Regions from separate parts of the Streptomyces sp. NPDC004065 genome, predicted to be linked through region 1. Evidence: predicted binding sites of a transcription regulator. Region 1 holds the regulator's gene; the other holds the start of a gene.
The links. The regulator HrcA, encoded in region 1, represses chaperone genes, less so after heat shock. The targets are predictions, from matches to a motif close to TTNGCACTCNGNNNNNCNGAGTGCNAA.

Region 1 (7,624 bases):
CGCTGGGGGAGTGGACCGGGTCGGGGCTCGCCGTCACGGACCGGCTGGCCGAGGACGTCCTCGTCGTCGTCAGCGAACTCGTCACCAACGCCGTCGTGCACGCGGGCACCGAGGTGGAGCTGGTCTGCCGGCTGGAGCCGGAAACCGGCGCCTGCGTCGTCGAGGTGTCCGACCACCATCCCTCGCGCGCCCCCCGCGGCCACGGCGGCGAGCCGTCGTACGAGGCGCCGGAGTACGGCCGCGGCCTGCGCCTGGTCGCCGCGCTCTCCGAGGCCTGGGGCATCACCTACCGGACCGGGGCCAAGACGGTGTGGGCCCGGCTGCCCGCCGAGGACGCCGAGGCCGGTGACGGCACGCGGGCGTACGGCGCGGAGCCCGGGCTCGACGTAGCCGAGATCCTCGCCCCGGAGCCGCAGCGCGCCGAGCGGGACCGCGAGTGGCTGGGCCGCGGCGCGCTCTCCTTCCTGGCGGAGGCCTCCGACCTGCTGGCCGGGCAGCTCGACGAGGACCTGGTCGCCGCGCTCACCGGGCAGCTGATCGTGCCCCGGCTGGCCGACTGGTGCGCGGTGTGGCTGGAGGACGAGTCCACGGCCCGCTGGTCCTCCACCGCCTGGGGCGGGACGGACGGCACGGCGGGCTGGAGCGACGGCGGCGGCGCGGCCGGACCGCGGCTCGCCCGGGTCTGGCACGGCAGCGAGAACCGCATCGAGGAGCTGCGCCGGGCGCTGGAGAAGGACCCGCCCCGCCCGTCCGCCGGCCCGCAGGCCGGGCCCGCCGCCTACCCGTGGCCCGGCGAGGCCCTCGGCCCGCGCGCCGCGGAGGGCTCCGCGCTCGCCTACCGCCTGAGCGCCGGCGGCCGGCCGCTCGGCACGCTCGTCATCGGCCGGGCCGGGCTGCCGCGCTTCCCCGACGAGATCACCGGCCTGGTGGAGGACCTCAGCCGCCGTGTCGCCCTCGCCATCGGCGCGGCCCGGCAGTACGCCCGCCAGGCCACCATCAGCGCGGTCCTCCAGCGCGGCCTGCTGCCCGGCGCGGTCGCCGAGATCCCCGGGATGCGCAGCGCGCTCGTGTACGAGCCGCGCGACAAGGGCGGGCCCAGCGGCGACTTCTACGACCTGTTCCCGGCCGGTGACGGCCGCTGGTGCTTCGCCCTGGGCGACGTGCAGGGCAAGGGCCCCGAGGCCGCCGTCGTCATCGGGCTCGCCCGGCCCTGGCTGCGGCTGCTCGCCCGCGAGGGATACGGCGTGGCCGACGTGCTCGACCGGCTGAACCAGCTCCTCCTCGACGACGCCACCGAGGCCGCCGACGCCGCCGCGCGCGTCCTGGTCGCCGCCGGCGGGCGCACCCCCGCCCCCGGCGACGGCCCCCAGACCCGCTTCCTCTCCCTGCTGTACGGCGAACTCGCGCCCTTCGACGGCGGCGTCCGCTGCACCCTGGCCTGCGCCGGGCATCCGCTGCCGCTGGTCCTCGCGCGCACCGGCGAGGTGCACCCGGTCGCCCGGCCGCAGACCCTGCTCGGGGTGATCGAGGACGAGACGTACACCTGCGAGAGCTTCGAGCTGCACGCCGGCGACACCCTGCTGTGCGTCACCGACGGGGTCACCGAGCGGCGCTCGGGCTCCCGCCAGTTCGACGACGGCGACGGGCTCGCCGAGGTGCTCGCCGGATGCACCGGACTCGACGCGGACCTGATAGCCGACCGCATCCGCCACCTGGTGCACGAGTTCGGCGACGGGCCGCCCCAGGACGACCTGGCGCTGCTGGTACTGCAGGCGGAGTGACCGCACGGTCTGCGGTGCCGTACGGCGCGCGGCGGCCGTACGGTGCGACGGCGGTCTGCGGTGCCGTACGGCGCGCGGCGGCCGTACGGTGCGACGGCGGCCGTACGGCTCTCAGCGCGCCGTACGGCCCTCAGCGCGCCGCACGGCCCGCGGTGCCGCCACGGCCGTGGCGACCGCACGGCTCGCAGCGACCCGCGCGCCCGCACGGCGGCGCCCGCGCCGGCCGGCCGCGCGGCTTCCCTGCCGCCTGCCGCCTGCCGCCCCGGTCGTCTGACCGTCCCCGGTCGCCCGGCCGCCTGCCGCAAGCCGCCCGGCCGGACGGCCGTCCGCGCGGGCTCCTGCGCCGGTGCTGGACAATGGAGGGCATGCCTTCCGCACTTCCCGACGGCGAGCCCGTCCCCGACGACGGCGCACTGCCCGCGCAGGCGCTCGCCGGGGCACCCGGGCGGCCCCTCGGGTTCTACCTGCACGTCCCCTACTGCGCGACCCGCTGCGGCTACTGCGACTTCAACACCTACACCGCCACCGAGCTGCGCGGCAGCGGCGGGGTCCTGGCCTCCCGCGACAACTACGCCGCGACGCTCACCGACGAGATCCGCCTCGCCCGCAAGGTCCTCGGCGACGACCCGCGCGAGGTGCGCACCGTGTTCGTCGGCGGCGGTACGCCCACCCTGCTCGCCGCCGACGACCTGGTACGGATGCTGGGGGCGATCCGCGACGAGTTCGGGCTCGCGCCCGACGCGGAGGTCACCACCGAGGCCAACCCGGAGTCGGTCGGCCCGGCCTATCTGGAGACGCTGCGCGAGGGCGGCTTCAACCGGATCTCCTTCGGCATGCAGAGCGCCCGCCGGCACGTTCTGCGGATCCTCGACCGCACCCACACGCCGGGACGCCCCGAGGCGTGTGTGGCCGAGGCCCGCGGGGCCGGGTTCGACCACGTCAACCTGGACCTGATCTACGGCACCCCCGGCGAGTCCGACGACGACTGGCGCGCCTCGCTGGACGCGGCGCTGGGCGCCGGGCCCGACCACGTCTCCGCCTACGCGCTGATCGTCGAGGAGGGCACGCAGCTCGCCCGGCGCATCCGCCGGGGGGAGATCCCCATGACGGACGACGACGTGCACGCCGACCGCTATCTGATCGCCGAGGAGACGCTGTCCGCGGCGGGCCTGGAGTGGTACGAGGTCTCCAACTGGGCGACCTCGGAGGCGGCGCGCTGCCTGCACAACGAGCTGTACTGGCGGGGCGCGGACTGGTGGGGCGCGGGCCCCGGAGCGCACAGCCATGTGGGCGGTGTGCGCTGGTGGAACGTCAAGCACCCGGGGGCGTACGCGGCGGCGCTGGCGGCGGGCCGCTCGCCCGGGGCCGGGCGGGAGGTGCTCACGGAGGAGGACCGCCGGGTGGAACGCGTCCTGCTGGAGCTGCGGCTGCGCGAGGGCGTCCCGCTGGACGTGCTGCGCCCGGCCGGCCTGTCCGCCTCCCGCCGCGCACTCTCCGACGGCCTGCTGGAACAGGAACCGTACGAGAAGGGGCACGCCGTACTGACCCTGCGCGGCCGGCTGCTGGCGGACGCGGTGGTACGGGACCTGGTCGACTGACCCGGCGCCCCGGCGCCCCGGCGCCCCGGCGCCCCGGCGCCCCGGCACTCGGCGAGGGCCGGGTCGGCGACCCTTCACCGGCGGCCCGCAGCGCGGCGGGGCGGCACCCCGCGTAGCCCGGCGTCGCCGGCAGGGCGGGCCCCCGCGGCCCGGAGAGTGCGGCGGGGCGGGCCCCCGCGCCGCCCGGAGTCTGGCGGGACGATCCTCGTTGCCTGCAGTGCGGCGGGGCGGGCCCTGTGGCCCGGCGTTGCAGTGGGGCGGGCTGTCTGTGGCCCGGTGTCCGGTGGGGCGGACCTCCGTGCACCGCAGCCGCGGCAGGACGGCCCCTCGCGGCCCGGAGTCCGGTGGGGCGACCCCCGCCGCCCGCAGCGCGGCGGGGCGGGCCCCCGTGGCCCCGAGTCGCAGCGGGGCGCGCCTCTGGCGGCCCGGCGTCGCGGCAGGGCGGGCCCCGCGACCCGGAGTGCGGCGGGGCGGGCCCTGTGGTCCGGCGTTGCAGTGGCGCGGGCTGCCTGTGGCCCGGAGTGCGGTGGGGCGGCACCCCGCGTAGCCCGGCGTCGCGGCAGGGCGGGCCCCGTGGCCCGGAGCTGCGGTCGGGCGGGCCCCCGCGCCGCCCGGAGCCCGGTGGGGCGACCCCCTCCGCCGCCGCGCGGCGGGGCGGGCGGCCGTGGCCCGGAGTTGCAGTGGGGCGGGCTGCCTGTGGCCCGGAGTCCGGTGGGGCGGGCCCCGCGTGGTCCGGAGTGCGGCAGGGTGGGCCCCCGCGCGGCCCCGCGTCGCGGCAGGGCGGACCCCCGCCGCCCGCAGCGTGGTGGGGCGGAACCCCCGTGGCCCGGAGCGGCGGGGCGGAACCCTTGGGCCCCCGAGCGGTGGGCCTGGGGGCCCCAGGGCCCGAACGGGCCCCCGGCCCGCCCTGTGCCGTCGCCGGCCCGAACGGGCCCCCGGCCCGCCCTGTGCCGTCGCCGGCCCGAACGGGCCCCCGGCCCGCCCTACGGCGCCGTCGGCGCCGTCACGAAGTCGATCAGTTCCTCCACGCGTCCCAGCAGCTCCGGCTCCAGGTCCTTGTACGAGCGCACCCGGGACAGGATGCGCTGCCAGGCCGCGCCGGTGTTCTCCGGCCAGCCCAGGGCCCGGCACACGCCCGTCTTCCAGTCCTGGCCGCGCGGGACGCGGGGCCAGGCCGCGATGCCGAGCGCCGACGGCTTCACGGCCTCCCACACGTCGATGTACGGGTGGCCGACCACCAGGGCGTGCTCGCTGGTGACCGACTCGGCGATGCGCCACTCCTTGGTGCCCGGGACCAGGTGGTCCACCAGGACGCCGAGGCGGGCGTCCGGGCCCGGGGCGAACTCCGCGACGATCGACGGCAGGCCGTCCACGCCCTCCAGGTACTCCACCACCACGCCCTCGACGCGAAGGTCGTCGCCCCACACCTTCTCGACGAGCTCGGCGTCGTGCCGGCCCTCCACGTAGATGCGCCCGGCGCGGGCCACCCGTGCGCGCGCGCCGGAGACGGCCACCGACCCGGACGCCGTACGGGTGGGACGCGCCGGACCCGCCGGCGGCCTGACCAGGGTCACCGCCCTGCCCTCCAGCAGGAAGCCGCGCGGCTGGAGCGGGAACACCCGGTGCTTGCCGAAGCGGTCCTCCAGGGTCACCGTGCCCGCCTCGCAGCGGATCACCGCCCCGCAGAAACCGGTGCCCGGCTCCTCGACCACGAGCCCGGGCTCCGCCGCCACCTCCGGCACGGGCTGCCGCTTCTTCCAGGGCGGGGTCAGGTCCGGTGAGTACTGCCGCATTCGGGTGACGATAAGCAGAACGCCGCGCGCGATCAGTCCGACACGCCGCAGCGGGCCGCCAGCGTGTCGCGTTGCGCACGGACGAAGGCCGCGTCGACCACCGCTCCGTGACCGGGGACGTACAGCGCGTCCTCGCCGCCCAGCGCCAGCAGCCGGTCCAGCGCGGCCGGCCACCGGGACGGCACCGCGTCCGGGCCCGCCTGGGGCTCGCCGGACTCCTCCACCAGGTCGCCGCAGAACACCACGGCCGGCTCGCCCGGCACCACCACCGCGAGGTCGTGCGCGGTGTGGCCGGGGCCCGCGTTCACCAGCAGCACCTCCCGGCCGCCGCCCAGAGCGATCCCCAGCACGTCGTGCACCTCACGTCCGGCACGGCGGGGCAGGGCCGCCACCGCCTCGTCCGCCGCCCGGGGGTCCAGTCCGTGGCGCACCGCGTCCGCGCGCAGTTCCGCCCGCCCCCGCTCGTCGCCGAGCACGGCGGACATCCCCTCGGCGGCGTGGATCCGCGCGTCCACGAACTCTCCCGCACCGAGGACGTGGTCGAAGTGGGGGTGGGTGAGCGCGAGAAGTGTCACACGGTCACCGGTGAGCGCCCGCGCCCGCGCACGCAACCGCGCGCCCTCCGCACGGTGCGACCCCGCGTCCACGAACAGCGCCCGGTCCGCCCCGAGGACCAGCCCCACCGTGCAGTCCCACACCGGCAGCCGGACCCGGCCGGCCCCGTGCGCCAGCCGCTCCCAGCCCAGCTCTTCCCAAGTCACCGTCATACCGGGACGCTAAACGGTGACCGGACCGTGGCGGGACCGGCCTTGCCCGGTGCGTACCCGACCGCCGTACACTGGGCGCGACAGAGCTGGCACTCGAATGCGCCGAGTGCCAGGCCGGAGCCGAGGGACCACTCTGGAGGTGCGCGCGATGCTCAGCGAGCGAAGGCTTCAGGTGCTGCGCGCCATCGTCCAGGACTACGTCGGCACCGAGGAGCCGGTGGGCTCCAAGGCCCTCACCGAGCGGCACAACCTGGGCGTCTCCCCGGCCACCGTCCGCAACGACATGGCGGCCCTCGAGGAGGAGGGCTACATCGCCCAGCCGCACACCAGCGCGGGCCGTATCCCCACCGACAAGGGCTACCGGCTGTTCGTCGACAAGCTCGCCGGGGTCAAGCCGATGACCGCGCCGGAGCGCCGGGCCATCCAGAACTTCCTCGACGGCGCGGTCGACCTGGACGACGTGGTGGCCCGCACGGTCAGGCTGCTGGCCCAGCTGACCCGGCAGGTCGCCGTGGTGCAGTACCCCTCGCTGACCCGTTCCACCGTGCGGCACGTGGAGCTGCTGTCGCTGGCGCCCGCCCGCGTGATGCTCGTGCTGATCACGGACACCGGCCGGGTCGAGCAGCGGATGGTCGACTGCCCGGCCCCGTTCGGCGAGAACTCGCTCGCGGATCTGCGGGCGCGGCTGAACAGCCGGATCGCCGGCCGCCGCTTCGCGGACGTGCCGACGCTGGTGGAGGATCTGCCCGAGGCCTTCGACGCGGAGGACCGCGGCACGGTCTCGGCGGTGCTGTCCACCCTGCTGGAGACCCTGGTGGAGGAGAACGAGGAGCGGCTGATGATCGGCGGCACCGCCAATCTCACCCGCTTCGGGCACGACTTCCCGCTCACCATCCGGCCCGTGCTGGAGGCGCTGGAGGAGCAGGTCGTGCTGCTGAAGCTGCTCGGCGAGACGCAGGATCCGGGCATGACCGTGCGCATCGGTCACGAGAACGCCCACGAAGGACTCAACTCCACGTCCATCGTGTCGGTGGGCTACGGTTCGGGCGGCGAGGCAGTGGCCAAGCTCGGCGTGGTCGGACCGACCCGCATGGATTACCCGGGAACGATGGGAGCGGTACGCGCAGTGGCACGGTACGTCGGACAGATCCTGGCGGAGTCGTAAGTGGCCACGGATTACTACGCCGTTCTCGGCGTGCGCCGCGACGCGTCGCAGGATGAGATCAAGAAGGCCTTCCGGCGGCTCGCCCGCGAGCTGCACCCGGACGTCAACCCCGATCCCAAGACGCAGGAGCGGTTCAAGGAGATCAACGCCGCCTACGAGGTGTTGTCGGACCCGCAGAAGAAGCAGGTCTACGACCTCGGCGGCGACCCGCTGTCGCAGGCCGGCGGCGGCGCCGGCGCGGGCGGCTTCGGGGCCGGGGCGTTCGGCAACTTCTCCGACATCATGGACGCCTTCTTCGGCACGGCCTCCCAGCGCGGCCCGCGTTCGCGCACGCGCCGGGGCCAGGACGCCATGATCCGGCTCGAGGTCGAGCTGGACGAGGCGGCCTTCGGCACGACGAAGGACATCCAGGTCGACACGGCCGTCGTCTGCAACACCTGCAACGGCGAGGGCGCGGCGCCCGGCACCAGCGCCCAGACGTGCGACATGTGCCGCGGCCGCGGTGAGGTCTCCCAGGTCA
Region 2 (7,624 bases), on a different contig from region 1:
GGGCCGCGGGCGCCGTGGTGGTGTCGGTGGGGTGTGCGAGGCTGGGCGGTATGAACCACGCACAGCTCACCGCTCTCGGGCGGGCCCTGCGGGTGATCGGGGAGCACGGCGAGGAGCTGACCACCGACACCCCGGACGCCCGGCTGCACGAGGTCAAGGCGGATCTGAAGCGGGCCCTGGACCTGCTGGAGGACAGCGTCTCCCAGGAGCGGCCCGCCACCCGGTGCGCCGAGCATCCGGGCGGGCCGGTCGACGAGGACGCGCCCGATCTGTGCCTGCTGTGCGAGACCCGGCGCCGCGCCGCCCGCCGCGCGCGGTACGACGGCGGCCCCCGCCCCTCCCCTACGCCCGCGTCCGGCGAGGGCGCGCCCTCCCGCTACGGCGTCCGCGAGGACCGTCCGCAGCCCCAGCAGCGCTGGCTGCCGGAGCTGTGGAACGGCCGCGAGTGGCAGCTGTGCGGGACCCCGCGCCGGGACCGGCGCGAGGCCGAGCTGTTCATCAACGCGCAGCGGCGTGCGCCCCGCGCGGCGATGGCCTACCGGCTCGTGCACGAGTTCACCGACTACGAGGTCGTACGGCTGTGGGGCACGCCCGTGCGGGTGGACATCGAGCCGATGGGGCAGCCGTAGGGCGGCCCGCCGCCGCCTCGCCGGGCCTGCCCGCGGGCGGCGGTCAGCTCAGCGACCCCAGCGACGCGGCGTCGTACGGCTTCAGCTCGTCGAAGCGGTCGCCGAGCACCTTCGCCGCCCACTCGGGGTCCTGGAGCAGCGCGCGGCCGACGGCCACCATGTCGAACTCGTCGCGCTCCATGCGGTCCAGCAGGTTGTCCAGGCTGCCGAGCGCGGCGCCCTCCCCCTGGAACGCCTTGATGAAGTCGCCCCCGTCCAGGCCCACCGAGCCGACGGTGATGACCTGCTTGCCCGTCAGTTTCTTCGTCCAGCCCGCGAGGTTGAGGTCCGAGCCGTCGAACTCGGGGAGCCAGTAACGGCGGGTGGAGGCGTGGAAGACGTCGACACCGGCCGCCGCGAGCGGGGTGAGGATCGCCTCCAGTTCCTGCGGGCTCTCGGCGAGCCGGGCGTCGTAGGCCTCCTGCTTCCACTGCGAGTAGCGGAAGATGACGGGGAACTCCGGCGACACGGCCTCCCGTACCGCGGCCACGATCTCCGCCGCGAACCTCGTACGGGCCACCGGGTCGCCGCCGTAGGCGTCGGTACGGCGGTTGGTGCCCGCCCACAGGAACTGGTCGATCAAGTAGCCGTGGGCGCCGTGCAGTTCGACACCGTCGAAGCCGATGCGCTCGGCCGCCGCGGCCGCCTCGGCGAAGGCGGCGACGACGTCGTCCACGTCCCGCCGCGTCATCGCCCTGCCGGTCGGCTCGCTCTCGCCGATGCGCAGCCCGGAGGGGCCGACCGGTTCCGCGTCCGCGAACGGCGGCCGGCCCGGCCTGCGGACCATCCCGATGTGCCAGAGCTGGGGCACGATCGTGCCGCCCGCCGCGTGCACGGCCGCGGCCACCCGTGCCCAGCCGGCGAGCTGCTCCTCGCCGTGGAACCGCGGCACCCGGCTGCTCTCACCGGCCGAGTCGTGCCCCACGTAGGTGCCCTCGGTGACGATCAGCCCGACGCCGGCGGCGGCCCGGCGGGCGTAGTACGACAGCACGTCCTCGCCCGGGACGCCGCCCGGCGAGAACATGCGCGTCATCGGCGCCATCACGATCCGGTTGGGCACGGTCAGGCCGTTCAGCGTGACGGGGCGGGACAGGACGCGCGCCGCACGGGAGGCGGACGCGGAGGCGGTGACGGTCACGGTGGGGGGTCTCCTCGCGGACACGGGACGGTGGGATACCACATGGTATGTGCACGCGCATGAACTGCCCACAGCCCCCGGCTGTGCGGTGCGCCACGCCGGTCCCCGCACACCGGTCCCAACACGCCGGTCGCAGCACACGGGTCCCGGCACACGCCGGTCGCGGGCGCCCCGGAACGGCCGAGGGCGGCACCCCCTGTGTGAACAGGGAGTGCCGCCCTCGGTGTGCGACGGACGGGTCCGATCCTGAGGGGGAAGCCCCCCCGGAGGATCAGAAGTCCATGTCACCGCCCGGCATGCCGCCGCCGGCCGGGGCCGCGGCCTTCTCCGGCTTGTCGGCGATGACGGCCTCGGTGGTGAGGAACAGCGCGGCGATGGAGGCGGCGTTCTGCAGCGCGGAACGGGTCACCTTCGCCGGGTCGATGATGCCCTCGGCGACCAGGTCGACGTACTCGCCGGTCGCGGCGTTCAGACCGTGGCCCGGGGTGAGGTTGCGGACCTTCTCCACCACGACGCCGCCCTCGAGGCCGGCGTTGACGGCGATCTGCTTCAGCGGGGCCTCGAGCGCGAGCTTCACGGCCTGGGCGCCGGTCGCCTCGTCACCCTCGAGCTCCAGCTTCTCGAACACCTGGGAGGCCTGGAGCAGGGCCACGCCACCACCGGCGACGATGCCCTCCTCGACGGCCGCCTTGGCGTTGCGCACGGCGTCCTCGATGCGGTGCTTGCGCTCCTTGAGCTCCACCTCGGTGGCGGCGCCGGCCTTGATGACCGCGACACCGCCGGCGAGCTTCGCCAGGCGCTCCTGCAGCTTCTCGCGGTCGTAGTCGGAGTCGCTGTTCTCGATCTCGGCGCGGATCTGGTTCACGCGGCCCTGCACCTGCTCGGTGGAGCCGGCGCCGTCGACGATGGTGGTCTCGTCCTTGGTGATGACGACCTTGCGGGCACGGCCCAGGAGGTCCAGGGTCGTGTTCTCCAGCTTGAGGCCGACCTCCTCGGAGATGACCTCGCCGCCCGTGAGGATGGCGATGTCGTTCAGCATCGCCTTGCGGCGGTCGCCGAAGCCGGGGGCCTTGACCGCGACGGACTTGAAGGTGCCGCGGATCTTGTTGACGACCAGGGTCGACAGGGCCTCGCCCTCGACGTCCTCGGCGATGATCAGCAGCGGCTTGCCCGACTGCATGACCTTCTCCAGCAGCGGGAGCAGGTCCTTGACCGAGGAGATCTTGGAGTTGGCGATGAGGATGTACGGGTCCTCGAGCACCGCCTCCATGCGCTCCATGTCGGTCGCGAAGTAGGCGGAGATGTAGCCCTTGTCGAAGCGCATGCCCTCGGTGAGCTCGAGCTCCAGGCCGAAGGTCTGCGACTCCTCGACGGTGATGACGCCTTCCTTGCCGACCTTGTCCATCGCCTCGGCGATGAGCTCGCCGATCTGGGTGTCGGCGGCGGAGATGGAGGCGGTGGAGGCGATCTGCTCCTTGGTCTCGACCTCCTTGGCCTGGTCGAGCAGGGCGGCGGAGACGGCCTCGACGGCCTTCTCGATACCGCGCTTCAGAGCCATCGGGTTGGCACCGGCGGCCACGTTGCGCAGGCCCTCGCGGACCAGCGCCTGGGCGAGGACGGTCGCGGTGGTCGTACCGTCACCGGCGACGTCGTCCGTCTTCTTGGCGACTTCCTTGACCAGCTCGGCGCCGATCTTCTCGTACGGGTCCTCGAGCTCGATCTCCTTGGCGATGGAGACACCGTCGTTGGTGATCGTGGGGGCGCCCCACTTCTTCTCGAGGACGACGTTGCGGCCCTTGGGGCCGAGGGTCACCTTGACGGCGTCCGCGAGCTGGTTCATGCCGCGCTCGAGGCCGCGCCGCGCCTCCTCGTCGAACGCGATGATCTTGGCCATGTGAAGTGGTCCCTCCAGGACTGGGGGTGATTCCTTCGGACCGCGCCCGCGCCCGCGACGGACGGCTCGCCGGCCTCGTGGTTCCTTGCCCCACCCGGCCAGCGGGCCTCACCGACCCGGTCCTTCGCTGTCACTCTCACCTTCAGAGTGCTAACGCCAATGATTAGCACTCGACCCCTGAGAGTGCAAGCGCCCCCAGGGGTACGCCGCGATGCTCAGCCGCCCGCGAACACGCGCACGCCCGCGCACGCCGAGGGGCCCGCACCCCTGCCGGAGTGCGGGCCCCTCGGACGAAGAAGATCGCTTGCGGTGGTCGCGCGGTTCAGGCCGTGACGCGGACCATGTCGGCCTGCGGGCCCTTCTGGCCCTGCGAGATCTCGAACTCGACCCGCTGGCCCTCTTCCAGCGTGCGGTAGCCGTCCATCTGGATCGCGCTGTAGTGGACGAAGACGTCCGCACCACCGTCGACCGCGATGAAGCCGTACCCCTTCTCCGCGTTGAACCACTTGACGGTGCCCTGAGCCATGCCTAACTCCCCTATTACTGGCCCTTGCACAGATCCACACTTCGCGGACCCGGGTCAGACCTCACCCCCCGTGGACGGGGGCGTGCGCCGGAACGCGTCGACCGCGGCTGAATGTATCTGTCCAACTGCCGTCTGCAACAGGTCAATCGGACGAGAAATCTGGACGACGCCGGTCCGGAATATGGCGATAATTCACCCGAATTCGGGGCAAGTCGGGCCCCACAAAACCAGATAAATGCCGCGGAAAGGCCACGCACTTTGGCTACTTCTCATCGGGCCCGCGGCAGGAATTCATGGCCCACGATCCGGAGATCGCGAGCGTGTTCCCCAACTCTACCGCGCTCAATCACACAGAATGGCCCCCTCCGCTTCTCTCACGGAGGGGGCCATGCGTGTGAACTCCGGGTGACGGGCATTACCGTCGGTAATGATCAGCCGCCGGCGACCGCCGGAATGATGGACACGCCCGCGCCGTCCGGGGTGGCCGTCTCCAGTCCCTGCTCGAAGCGCACGTCGTCGTCGTTGACGTAGACGTTGACGAAGCGGCGCAGCCGGCCCTGGTCGTCCAGGACGCGCGCGGCGATGCCGGTGTGGTTCTTCTCCAGGTCGGAGATCACCTCGGCGAGGGTCGCGCCCTCGGCGCTCACCTCGGCCAGGCCGCCCGTGTAGGTGCGCAGGATGGTCGGGATGCGAACGGTCACGCTCATGCGAGGCCAGCCTCTCGGAAGGAGTCCAGGGTGGGGCGGATCGTGGCGGTCAGGCCGGTGCCGGCCACCGCGTCCAGCGTCTTCAGGCCGTCGCCGGTGTTCAGGACGACGGTGGTCTTCTCCGGGTCGAGCAGCCCGTCCTCGATCAGCTTCTTGGTCACGCCGACCGTCACACCGCCCGCCGTCTCCGCGAAGATGCCCTCGGTGCGCGCCAGCAGCTTGATCGCGTCGACGACCTGCTCGTCCGTCACGTCCTCCACCGCCCCGCCGGTGCGGCGGGCGATGTCCAGGACGTAGGGGCCGTCGGCCGGGTTGCCGATGGCGAGGGACTTGGCGATGGTGTCGGGCTTCTGCGGGCGGACCACGTCGTGCCCGGCCTTGAAGGCGGTGGACACCGGCGAGCAGCCCTTGGCCTGGGCGCCGAAGATCTTGTACGGCCGGTCCTCGACCAGTCCCAGCCGGATCAGCTCCTGCAGGCCCTTGTCGACCTTGGTCAGCTGCGAGCCGGAGGCGATCGGGACGACGATCTGGTCCGGCAGCCGCCAGCCGAGCTGCTCGCAGACCTCGTACGCCAGCGTCTTGGAGCCCTCGGCGTAGTACGGCCGCAGGTTGACGTTGACGAAACCCCAGCCCTCGCCGGCCGGGTCGCCGATCAGCTCGGAGCAGAAACGGTTCACGTCGTCGTAGTTGCCCTCGATGCCGACGAGCTCGCCACCATAGATCGCGGCCATGACGACCTTGCCCTGCTCCAGGTCGTGCGGGATGAACACACAGGAGCGGAAGCCGGCGCGGGCGGCGGCGGCGCCCACGGCGCCGGCCAGGTTGCCGGTGGAGGAGCAGGACAGGGTGGTGAAGCCGAACGCGCGCGCCGCCTCCAGCGCCTGGGCGACCACACGGTCCTTGAAGGAGTGCGTCGGGTTGCCGGAGTCGTCCTTGACGAACAGCTTGCCCGCGCCGACGCCGAGTTCGCGGGCGAGGTTGTCGGCCCGGACGAGCGCGGTCCAGCCGGGGTTGAGGTTGGGCTTGCCGGCCACGTCGGCGGGGACGGGCAGCAGCGGCGCGTAGCGCCAGATGTTCGCGGGGCCCGCCTCGATGCGCTTGCGCAGCTCCTCGGCGTCGTAGCCGGAGAAGTCGTAGGCGATCTCCAGCGGGCCGAAACACTCCTCGCACGCGAAGACCGGCCCGAGGGGCACCCGGTGGCCGCACTCGCGACAGCTGAGCGCGGCGGCGGGGCCGAGGTCTACGGTGGAGTCGGTGCTGCTTGCAACGGTCTGCACAGCCATGGAGGCGAGGCCCTTTCTCCTCATCTTCCTCACGGCGCGCTTCGCCGTGAGACGGATTTGGCACCTTCCCTAGCCGGGAGCCCCGCGGTGAGGGCCGGCACCGGCCTGACGGCCGACGGCGGTCCACGAGAACCGGCTGGAGGGTTGCCGGGGCTTCATCGGGCCGTGTCCCTCTGCCCCTCTGGATGAGCTGTATGCGGTTGTGTGACGCGGGGACGACCCCCGACATGCGATGGTCATCCGCGTTGTTCAAGACTGTAACCGAAGGCCAGGACAGTTGAGATAGTCGTCCGAACCGCGAGACAACAGTGAGGAGCCGCTGACCGTGCTGGAAGAAGTCGAGCGCTGGCTGGCCACCCGCTCCTGGTCCGTGACCGATCGTCCGCTGCACCGCGTCCTGGCCGCAAAGCAGCGCACCGGTCAGTCGGTCTCCGTGGTGCTGCCCGCCCTCAACGAGCAGGACACGGTCGGCGACATCGTCGCCGTGATCCGCCGCGACCTGGTGGAGCAGGTGCCGCTGGTCGACGAGATCGTCGTGGTCGACTCCGGCTCCACCGACCGCACCTCCCAGGTGGCCGCCGCCGCGGGCGCCCGGGTCGTGCACCGCGACGCGATCCTCCCGCGCATCCCCACGGTGCGCGGCAAGGGCGAGGTGCTGTGGCGCTCCCTGCTGGTGACCCGCGGGGACGTCGTCTGCTTCGTCGACGCCGACCTGCGGGAGTTCTCCTCCGACTTCGTCACCGGCATCGTCGGCCCGCTGCTCACCGAGCCGGACGTGCATCTGGTCAAGGCCATGTACGACCGGCCGCTGGGCGGCGCCGCCGGGCAGGGCGGCCGGGTCACCGAGCTGATGGCGCGCCCGCTGCTGAACATGCACTGGCCGCAGCTGGCCGGCTTCGTGCAGCCGCTCGGCGGCGAGTACGCGGCCCGCCGCTCGCTGCTGGAACAGCTGCCGTTCCCGGTCGGCTACGGCGTGGAGCTGGGCATGCTGGTGGACGCCCTGCACCTGGTCGGCCTGGACGCCCTCGCGCAGGTCGACGTGGGCGTGCGCAGGCACCGGCACCAGGACGGGCAGGCGCTGGGCCGGATGGCCGCCGCGATCTACCGCACCGCCCAGCTGCGGCTGGCCCGGGGCCATCTGGTCCGGCCCTCCCTCACCCAGTTCGAGCGCGGCGAGGACGGCTTCGAGCCGCGCACCTACTCGGTGGACACCGAGGAGCGCCCGCCGATGGCGGAGATCGCCGAGTACGCCGCCCGGAAGGTGGCGTGACGGACTGCCGCGGGCGCGCGCCGCACCGTGCGGCCGCCGCGCGGCCCGGCCCCGTACGCCCGGGTCGGGCCCCCGTGCACGGGAGCCGGTCCCGGGCGTCGGGCCGGGCCGCGCGACGGCCTGCGCGACGGCCTGCCC

Region 2: the regulator HrcA is predicted to act here: its motif matches at 3,828-3,854, upstream of groL (chaperonin GroEL).

Annotation. Positions count from the first base shown of each region.
Region 1 is NZ_JBJDQT010000039.1:37,734-45,357, forward strand. Features, by position in the region: gene ACI2LW_RS30730 (SpoIIE family protein phosphatase) at 1-1,781, shown strand, start outside; gene hemW (radical SAM family heme chaperone HemW) at 2,147-3,379, shown strand; gene ACI2LW_RS30740 (DUF3097 domain-containing protein) at 4,363-5,172, opposite strand; gene ACI2LW_RS30745 (MBL fold metallo-hydrolase) at 5,205-5,939, opposite strand; gene hrcA (heat-inducible transcriptional repressor HrcA) at 6,088-7,104, shown strand; gene dnaJ (molecular chaperone DnaJ) at 7,105-7,624, shown strand, end outside.
Region 2 is NZ_JBJDQT010000006.1:127,975-135,598, reverse strand. Features, by position in the region: gene ACI2LW_RS10230 (hypothetical protein) at 51-629, shown strand; gene ACI2LW_RS10225 (NADH:flavin oxidoreductase) at 673-1,806, opposite strand; gene groL (chaperonin GroEL) at 2,078-3,700, opposite strand; gene ACI2LW_RS10215 (cold-shock protein) at 4,023-4,226, opposite strand; gene ACI2LW_RS10210 (MoaD/ThiS family protein) at 4,658-4,933, opposite strand; gene thrC (threonine synthase) at 4,930-6,216, opposite strand; SAM riboswitch class I at 6,234-6,408, opposite strand; gene ACI2LW_RS10200 (glucosyl-3-phosphoglycerate synthase) at 6,542-7,486, shown strand.